3 regions of the Micromonospora sp. NPDC000121 genome follow, and region 2 is predicted to be linked to each of the others. Evidence: predicted binding sites of a transcription regulator. Region 2 holds the regulator's gene; each other region holds the start of a gene.
What was found. The regulator HrcA, encoded in region 2, represses chaperone genes, less so after heat shock. The targets are predictions, from matches to a motif close to GGTTNGCACNCTCNNNNNGAGNGTGCNAACC.
Positions count from the first base shown of each region.

Region 1 (3,242 bases), on a different contig from region 2:
CCAGCTCCGGGGCGACCAGTTCGGCGCCGGTGAGGATCGCCATGTCCTGGAGCATCGCCTTGCGGCGGTCGCCGAAGCCGGGGGCCTTGACCGCGCAGACCTTGAGGGTCTTGCGGATCGAGTTGACCACCAGGGTGGACAGCGCCTGGCCCTCGACGTCCTCGGCGATGATCAGCAGCGGCTTGCTGTTCTGGAGGACCTTCTCCAGCAGCGGCAGCAGCTCCTCGATCGCCGAGATCTTCTGGGTGGTGATCAGGATGTACGGGTCCTCCAGGACCGACTCCTGACCCTCCACGTCGGTGACGAAGTTCGGCGAGATGAAGCCCTTGTCGAACTGGAGTCCCTCGGTGACGTCCAGCTCGGTGGTGAGCGCGGAGCCCTCCTCGACGGTGATGACACCGTCGCGGCCGACCCTCTCCATCGCCTCGGCGATCAGCTCGCCGATGGTGGCGTCCTGCGCGGAGATGGTCGCGACGTGCGCGATCGACTTCCTGTCCGCGACCTCGACCGCGCGGCCGAGCAGCGCCTCGGAGACCTTGGCGGCCGCCGCGTCGATGCCCCGCTTGAGGCCGGTCGGGTTGGCGCCGGCGGCCACGTTGCGCAGGCCCTCGCGGACCATCGCCTGGGCCAGCACGGTGGCGGTGGTGGTCCCGTCGCCGGCGACGTCGTTGGTCTTGGTCGCCACCTCCTTGACCAGCTGCGCGCCGAGGTTCTCGTACGGGTTGGTGAGCTCGATCTCCTTGGCGATGGTCACGCCGTCGTTGGTGATCGTGGGCGCACCGAATTTCTTGTCCAGGACGACGTTGCGCCCGCGCGGGCCGAGGGTCACCTTGACCGCGTCCGCGAGGGCGTTGACACCGTGCTCGAGCAGGTGCCGGGCGTCGTCCGAGAAGCTCAGGATCTTCGCCATGAATGTCCCTTCGAAGCGACGCTGCCCCGGCCCGGCGAGCCGGACCGGGGCAACGACACTGATCGGTTGCTTACTTCTCGATGACCGCGAGGACGTCGCGGGCGGAGAGCACCAGGTACTCCTCGCCGGCGTACTTGACCTCGGTGCCGCCGTACTTCGAGTAGAGGACGGTGTCGCCGACCTTGACGTCGACCGGCACGCGGTTACCCTTGTCGTCGATCCGGCCCGGGCCGACAGCGAGGACGGTGCCCTCCTGCGGCTTCTCCTTGGCGGTGTCGGGGATCACGATGCCCGACGCCGTGGTGGTCTCAGCCTCGTTCGCCTGGACCACGATCCGGTCCTCGAGCGGCTTGATCGCAACCTTGGTCGCGGTAGTCACGGGCATACCCTCCTGGGGTACTGGTTTCGTTACCGGACGGCATGCCGACCGGCGTCAATCTGCCACATGCCACCGGGCGGGGCCGTCGTCGCGGGTGCCGGTCCGCCTGGCGTTCAGCGCCCGGACCTGACGGCCCGGAAGCTGGCACCCTCGGGGTGAGAGTGCTAATCGCAGGTTATTCCTCGGCTAGCACTCCGTCAAGGAGAGTGCCAACCCGCCGGTCGGCGCGTCGGGCCGAACGGCCAGAATGACCGCGTGGACCTCGACCAGCTCGCCGCCCTGCGTACGCCCGAGGGGTCGGTCGCGCTCGACGCCGCCGCGCGGGTGGCCGGCGGCGATCCGCTGGCCGCGGCGGCCGCGCTCCGCTCGGCCGGGATGCCGCCCGCGCTGGCGGCGGCCGCGCTCACCCAGGCCGAGCTGCGCCGCCGGGCGGTCGGCAAGTTCGGGCCGGCGGCGGCGGGAATGTTCCTGACCCGGGCCGGGCTGGAACAGGCCACCCGCCGGCCGGTGGCCGATCGACGGGCCGCCCGGCTGCGCGCCGCCGGCGTGCGCACCCTGGCCGACCTCGGGTGCGGCCTCGGCGCGGACGCGCTCGCCGCGGCTCGGGCCGGCATCCGGGTGTACGGGGTGGAGGCCGACCCGGTGACCGCCGCGATGGCCGCCGCCAACGCCGAGGCGGCCGGGCTGGCCGAGCTGTTCACGGTGGAGTGCGGCGACGCCACGGCGTTCGACGTCGGCCGGGTCGACGGGGTGTTCTGCGACCCGGCGCGGCGGAAGGCGGGCACCGGGCGGCGGGTCTTCGACCCGAACGCCTACTCCCCACCCTGGGACTTCGTCGTCGACCTGGCCGCGCGGGTGCCGTACACGGTGGTGAAGGTGGCGCCCGGGATCGACCACGCGCTGATCCCCGCGGGCGCCGAGGCGGAGTGGGTGAGCGCGGACGGCGACCTGGTCGAGGCGACGCTGTGGTGCGGCCGGCTCGCCGAGGTCCCCCGCCGGGCCACCCTGCTGCGCGGTAAGGAAGGGCCCCCTGTTGACGCCTCCGGTAGAGCAGGGGTCCCCTGCCATCAGTTGACCGGCTCCGGCGACGCCGAGGCGCCGGTCGGGCCGGCCCGCCGCTTCCTGTACGACCCGGACCCGGCGGTGGTCCGCGCGCACCTGGTCGCGGAGCTGGCCGACGCCCTCGACGCGACGCTGGCCGACCCGAGCATCGCCTACCTCTACGCGGACACCCCGAAGGCGACCCCGTTCGCCCGCTGCCTGGAGGTCACCGACGTGCTGCCGTTCTCGCTCAAGCGGCTGCGGGCGCTGCTGCGGGACCGCCGGGTCGGGCGGGCGGAGATTCTCAAGCGCGGCTCCGCGCTGGAGCCGGAGAAGCTGCGGCGGGACCTGCGGCTGGCCGGCGACGAGGCGGCGAGCCTGGTGCTGACCCGGGTCGCCGGGGCGCCGACGGTGCTGGTCTGCCGGCCGGTCGGGTAGCCGGCCTTATCGACTCGCGGGTCACCCGCGCCCGGGGTTAGCTTGACGGTCATGGCGGGACAGGGCACTCCGGCGACCGCGCTGCTGACGAAGCGGAAGATCGCCCACAGCACCCATCCGTACGACGTCTCACCGGACGCGCCGAACTACGGCGCGCTGGTCGCGGCGGCGCTGGGGGTGCCGCCGGAGCGGGTGTTCAAGTCGCTGGTCACCGAGGTCGACGGCGCGCTCACCGTGGCGGTCGTGCCGGTCACCGGCGAGCTGGACCTGAAGGCGCTCGCCGCGGCGGTCGGCGGCAAGCGGGCCGCGATGGCCGACCGGACGGTGGCCGAGCGGGCCACCGGCTACGTACGTGGCGGGATCAGCCCGCTCGGTCAGCGCCGGCGGCTGCCCACGGTGCTCGACTCGTCGGCGCTCGACCATCCCACCGTCTACGTCTCGGCGGGCCGGCGCGGTCTCCAGCTCCAGCTCGCC
Region 1 covers NZ_JBIAZP010000006.1:325,783-329,024, forward strand. Annotated here, with positions in the region: gene groL (chaperonin GroEL) at 1-910, opposite strand, end outside; gene groES (co-chaperone GroES) at 981-1,295, opposite strand; gene ACFY23_RS19795 (methyltransferase domain-containing protein) at 1,545-2,768, shown strand; gene ybaK (Cys-tRNA(Pro) deacylase) at 2,820-3,242, shown strand, end outside.
Region 1: a site for HrcA is predicted at 1,429-1,459, ahead of groES (co-chaperone GroES). Genes of this name have one in related genera too.

Region 2 (3,242 bases):
CGGGAGTAGACGTCGTGCGTCCGCTCGTGGATCTCCACGTAGAGGTCGCCGGCGGTTCCGCCGCCCGGGCCGACCTCGCCCTGCTGGGCCAGCCGGATGCGCATGCCGTCCTCGACCCCGGCGGGGATCTTGACGGTCAGCGAGCGCCGGGTGCGGACGCGGCCGTCGCCGGCGCACGTCGGGCAGGGGTGCGGGATGGTGGTGCCGTAGCCCTGGCAGACGGTGCAGGGGCGGGCGGAGACCACCTGGCCGAGGAAGGTGCGCTGCACGGACTGCACCTCGCCCCGGCCGCCGCAAGCCTCGCAGGTGGCCAGGTGGGTGCCGGCCGCGGTGCCGGCGCCGGAGCAGGTGGTGCAGAGCACGGCGGTGTCGACGGTGATCGGCGCCTCGACGCCGAACGCGGTCTCGTGCAGGTCCAGTTCCAGCCGCAGGATCGCGTCGGCGCCCGGCCGGGTCCGCGGTCGCGGGCCGCGCGACCCGCCGGCCGCGCCGCCGAAGAACGCGTCCATGATGTCCTGGAAGCCGACGAACGGGCCGGCGCCGCCGGGACCGCCCGGGCCGCCCGCGCCCCCGCCGCCCGGGGCGAGCGGGTCGCCGCCCAGGTCGACGATCTGCCGTTTCCGGTCGTCCGAGAGGACCTCGTACGCGGCGTTGATGTCCTTGAACTTCTCCTGTGCCTCCGGGTCCGGATTGACGTCCGGGTGGAACTGCCGCGCCAGCTTGCGGTAGGCGCGCTTGATCTCGTCGTCGGAGGCTTCCCGGCTCACCCCGAGAATGCCGTAGTAGTCCCTGGCCACTGCGTTCCGTGTCCTCATGTTCGTCTCGCGTTGCGCCGGTCGTCGGCCGGAGCCGGCCGTCGGCCCTGACTGGTCAGTTCTGGGCCAGCAGTTCGCCCACGTAGCGTGCCACGGCCCTCACCGTGGCGATGGTGCCGGGGTAGTCCATCCGGGTCGGCCCGAGCACACCGAGGCCGCCGACGATCGTCGCGCCCGGCCCGTAGCCGGTGCTGACGACCGAGGCGGCGCGCAGGTTGTCGATCTCGTTCTCGTCGCCGATCAGCACCCGGGTCGTGCTCGGCTCCGCCTCGCCGATGAGCTTGAGCAGCACGACCTCCTCCTCCAGCGCCTCCAGGATGGGGCGCAGCGAGCCCTGGAAGTCGAGCAGGCCGCCGCGGGTGAGGTTGGCCGTGCCGGCCAGCGCGATCCGCTCCTCGTGCCGCTCGACCAGCGTCTCCAGCAGCACGGTGGAGAGGGTGGTCATGGCCGGCCGCAGGTGCGGCACCGACTCGTCGACCAGCGCCTGCACCAGCGGCGGGGTCTCCGACAGTCGGGTGCCCACCAGCTTCTCGTTGACCAGCCGGCGCAGGTCCGTGACGTCGTCGGCGGCGATCGGCCCGGGCAGTTCGACCAGTCGCTGCTCGACCCGGCCGGTGTCGGCGATCATGACCAGCATCAGCCGGGTCGTGGAGATCGGCACCAGCTCCAGGTGGCGGACGGAGGAGCGGGCCAGGCTCGGGTACTGCACCACGGCGACCTGCCGGGTGAGCTGCGCCAGCAGCCGTACGGTGCGGTGCACCACGTCGTCGAGGTCGACCGCGCCGACCAGGAAGCGCTCGATCGCGCGGCGCTCGGCCGGGCTGAGCGGCTTGACCCGGGACAGCCGGTCCACGAAGAGCCGGTAGCCGCGGTCGGTGGGCACCCGGCCGGCGCTGGTGTGCGGCTGGCGGATGTAGCCCTCCTCCTCCAGCACGGCCATGTCGTTGCGGACGGTCGCCGGGGAGACCCCGAGCTGGTGCCGCTCGACCAGCGCCTTGCTGCCGACGGGCTCCTGCGTGGCGACGTAGTCCTCGACGATCGCACGCAGCACGGCGAGCTTGCGGTCGTCGAGACCCATCCTTTCCCCACCTCCTGTCGCACGTCGGATCGCCCGCGCCCCGGGGGCCGGGCGGGTTGCTGGCACTCGCTACAGACGAGTGCCAGTCTACGTCGGCGCGCCCGCCGACGCGATGATCAACCTGGCACGGCGATCCGGCCGGTGCCGCACGATCCCCGGAGGCGGCGGCGCCAGAGCCGATCATCCGGACATCCCGGTCGGAGTCGCTCTGGTGTGGCCTTGCCGGCGGCCCCTACCGTGACGTGCATGACTGAACCACCTCGCCCTCCCGGAGCGGGGGACCCCGGCGACCGGCCGGACCCGGCCGCTCCGTCGGGGGTTCCCGGGCCGGCCGGCTCCGACGAACCCACCGCACCACTGTCCGGGGCACCGGGCCCTGGCGGCTATCCCCCGCCCGGTGGCTATCCGCCGCCCCCCGGTGACCAACCGCCGTCGGGCGGCTACCCTCCGCCGGGTGGTTATCCGCCGCCCGGGGGTTATCCCCCGCCGGGCGGCTATCCCCCGCCGGGCGTCGGCTATCCGACCGGCGGCGGCTACGGCGCGCCCACCGGCGGCTACGCCAACAACGAGGACAAGAACTGGGCCCTGATCGCCCACTTCGGCGGCGCGGCCGGGGTGGTCGTCGGCGGCGGCCTGCTCGGCTGGATCGCGCCGCTCATCGCGCTGATGACCCGGGGGCAGCAGTCGCCGACCGCCCGGGCGCACGCCGTCGCGGCGCTGAACTTCCAGATCACCTGGGCGATCGTCAGCGTGCTGAGCTGGGTGCTCACCCTGGTCACCTGCGGGATCCTGTTCTTCGTCCCGATGCTCGTCTGGCTGGTGCCGCTGATCTTCGGGATCGTCGCCGGGGTCAAGGCCAACGAGGGTGTGCTCTACCGCTACCCGATGACCTACAGCTTCACCAGGTGAGCCGGGCCGGCCGCTCCCCCGGCCGGTCCCGGCCACGCCCCACCCCGCCGCGCGACGAGGGCCCGCCGCCTCAGGGCAGCAGGTCGCGGACGACCGCGTCGGCGAGCAGCCGCCCGCGCAGGGTCAGCACGGCCCGGCCCGCCGCGTAATCGGGTCCGGCCAGCAGGCCGTCGGCGAGCGCCCGCTCGGCGGCGGCCCGGCCGGCGTCGTCGAGGGCGTCCAGCGGCAGCCCGGAGGCGAGCCGCAGCCGGAGCATGACGTCCTCCATGTGCGCCTCGTCGGCGGTGAGCACCTCCCGGGCCAGGCCGGGCGACTCACCGCCGGCCAGCCGCTTCGCGTACGTCGTGGGGTGCTTGACGTTCCACCAGCGCACGCCGCCGACGTGGCTGTGCGCCCCCGGGCCGAGGCCCCACCAGTCGGCGCCGGTCCAGTAGAGCAGG
Region 2 covers NZ_JBIAZP010000002.1:60,870-64,111, reverse strand. Annotated here, with positions in the region: gene dnaJ (molecular chaperone DnaJ) at 1-797, opposite strand, end outside; gene hrcA (heat-inducible transcriptional repressor HrcA) at 871-1,893, opposite strand; gene ACFY23_RS06265 (DUF4870 domain-containing protein) at 2,140-2,802, shown strand; gene hemW (radical SAM family heme chaperone HemW) at 2,873-3,242, opposite strand, start outside.

Region 3 (3,242 bases), on a different contig from region 2:
CTCGACCCGGCCGACCCGCTGGTCACCCCGCCCGGCGGCGGCGTGAGCGGCTGGTTCAACCGGTGCGTCGGCGCGGTGCGTCGGGGCTGGCGGCAACTGCTGCCGATCCTGCTGCTCACCCAGGTGCTGCCGGCCGTGGTGCTGTCGGTGCTCGCGCTGGTGGTCGACCCGTCGGCCAAGTGGGAGGAGTCGATGGCCGACGACCCCGCCGCGCTGCCCGACACCTTCCTGGGCGACGTGGGCACCATGATGGCCGTGCTGATCGGGGGCGCCCTGGTTTTCGGCCTCGTGCAGAGCCTCGGCTGGGCCGCCGGCACCTGGGTGGTCGCCCGGCAGGCGGCGGGCCAGCCGGTGACCGTCGGCGCCGCCCTGGGCTACGGCCTGCGCCGGGCGCCGGGCCTCTGGGGCTGGACCCTGCTGATGAGCGTGATCATCGGGCTCGGGGTGTGCTTCTGCGTCATCCCCGGCATCTACTTCGCTCTCGCGCTGAGCATGGCCGGCCCCGTCTACCTCTTCGAACGGCAGCACCCGATCGGTCGCTCGTTCCGGATGTTCCACGACCGGCTCGGCCTGCTGCTCGGCCGGGTGGCGCTCGTCGCGGCGGCGGTGATCGTCGGGGGCGGGGCGGCCGGCCTGGTGGAGGGCATCGGTTCGCTGCCGTTCGGCGTCACCCCGCTGGAGTCGCCGGGCACGGCGGTGGGCGCGATCGCGGTGGCGGCGCTCGGCGGCGTGCTGGGCCTGCCCGCCCACCTCGCCCAGCAGGTCGGCCTGGTCGTCACGTACGCCGAGCAGCGCGCCCACGAGGGGCCGGTGGACAGCGCGCGGCTGGCCGGTGAACTCGGCTGAGCGAGGCGGGCGTGCTTGCACTCGGCAGGGGAGAGTGCTAAACAAGTCATTGGCACTCGCATACCGTGAGTGCCAATGGTCGGGGCGGTAGGGCCACGGTCGCACGGGCGTCCACACGCCGGTGCGGCACATGGCCGGTCGTCGCGGGCTATCCGGCCCGGCCGAGGAGACGTCGTCGTCGCCAGGTGGCGACGTCCCCAAGGTGCGTACACCAGGCGGCCCATCCGGGACACAACCTCCGGGTGGCCCGTGAGTGTCCAGGAGGACAACGCCGTATGGCCAAGATGATCGCGTTCGACGAAGAGGCGCGCCGCGGCCTCGAGCGGGGCATGAACCAGCTCGCCGACGCCGTGAAGGTGACGCTCGGCCCCAAGGGCCGCAACGTCGTGCTCGAGAAGAAGTGGGGTGCCCCCACCATCACCAACGATGGTGTGAGCATCGCCAAGGAGATCGAGCTCGAGGACCCCTACGAGAAGATCGGCGCCGAGCTGGTCAAGGAGGTCGCCAAGAAGACCGACGACGTCGCCGGTGACGGCACGACGACGGCGACCGTCCTGGCCCAGGCCCTCGTCCGCGAGGGCCTGCGCAACGTGGCCGCCGGCGCCAACCCGATGGCCCTGAAGCGGGGCATCGAGGCCGCCGTGGCCAGCGTCTCGGAGGAGCTGTCGAAGCTCGCCAAGGACGTCGAGACCAAGGAGCAGATCGCCTCCACCGCCTCCATCTCCGCCGGTGACAGCACCGTCGGCGAGATCATCGCCGAGGCGATGGACAAGGTCGGCAAGGAAGGCGTCATCACCGTCGAGGAGAGCAACACCTTCGGCCTGGAGCTCGAGCTCACCGAGGGTATGCGCTTCGACAAGGGCTACATCTCGGCCTACTTCATGACCGACCCGGAGCGCATGGAGGCCGTCTTCGACGACCCCTACCTCCTGATCGTCAACAGCAAGATCTCGTCGGTGAAGGACCTGCTCCCGATCCTGGAGAAGGTCATGCAGTCGGGCAAGCCGCTGCTGATCATCGCCGAGGACATCGAGGGCGAGGCCCTGGCGACCCTGGTCGTCAACAAGGTCCGGGGCACCTTCAAGTCGGTCGCCGTCAAGGCGCCGGGCTTCGGTGACCGCCGCAAGGCCATGCTGGCCGACATCGCCATCCTCACCGGTGGCCAGGTCATCAGCGAGGAGGTCGGCCTCAAGCTGGACGCCGTCGGCCTCGACATGCTGGGCCGCGCCCGCAAGGTCGTGGTGACCAAGGACGAGACCACCATCGTCGACGGTGCCGGTGACGCCGAGCAGATCCAGGGCCGGGTCAACCAGATCCGGGCCGAGATCGAGAAGAGCGACTCCGACTACGACCGCGAGAAGCTGCAGGAGCGCCTGGCCAAGCTGGCCGGCGGTGTTGCGGTGATCAAGGTCGGCGCGGCCACCGAGGTCGAGCTGAAGGAGCGCAAGCACCGCATCGAGGACGCCGTCCGCAACGCGAAGGCCGCCGTCGAGGAGGGCATCGTCCCGGGTGGTGGCGTCGCGCTGGTGCAGGCCGGCAAGACCGCCTTCGACAAGCTGGACCTGACCGGCGACGAGGCGACCGGCGCGCAGATCGTCAAGATCGCGCTGGACGCCCCGCTGCGGCAGATCGCCGTCAACGCCGGCCTCGAGGGTGGCGTCGTCGTCGAGCACGTCCGCAACATCGAGCCGGGTCACGGCCTCAACGCCGCCAACGGCGAGTACGTCGACCTGCTGGCCGCGGGCATCATCGACCCGGCCAAGGTGACCCGCTCGGCGCTGCAGAACGCCTCGTCGATCGCGGCGCTCTTCCTCACCACCGAGGCCGTCGTGGCGGACAAGCCGGAGAAGGCCCCGGCCGCCCCGGCTGGTCCGGGCGGCGGGGACATGGACTTCTGAGTCCAGCTCCAGTACGCCGGAAGGGGCGGGCCGCGTCAGCGGTCCGCCCCTTCCGCCGTCAGGTCGGCAGTGGCCTCTGGTTGCGTCTCTTCTGCGCCCGGCCGTACGGCTGCGGGATCTGGACCGGCTCGTCGACCAGCGCCACCGGCTCGTCGGTCGGCTCGTCGGCGCCGGTCATCTCCGCCCGCTGCTCGGCGTCGCCGTAGTCGAGCCGGTCGAACGGCAACGGGCCGGGGCGTTCGTCGTCCGTGGTCATGGCTGCCTCCTTAACCGAAACGGTAGGGGGCGTCGAGCAGAGACGGGGGCGAATGGGGTTATCAGCGTCTATATCCCATTCGCCCCCTCGTGTCACTCTCCGAGCGTCCTGCGGTACAGGAAGAAGACCCGCTCGATCCGGGCGCCCGCGCTACCCGAGTAGAACGGCACCGGCCCCACCCAGCCGATCTGCGCCGCCGTCACGCCCGCCGCCCGCTGGTCGCGCAGGCAGCGGCGCAGCAG
Region 3 covers NZ_JBIAZP010000004.1:286,651-289,892, forward strand. Annotated here, with positions in the region: gene ACFY23_RS14825 (hypothetical protein) at 1-846, shown strand, start outside; gene groL (chaperonin GroEL) at 1,122-2,744, shown strand; gene ACFY23_RS14835 (hypothetical protein) at 2,803-3,000, opposite strand; gene ACFY23_RS14840 (GNAT family N-acetyltransferase) at 3,093-3,242, opposite strand, start outside.
Region 3: a site for HrcA is predicted at 894-924, ahead of groL (chaperonin GroEL). Genes of this name have one in related genera too.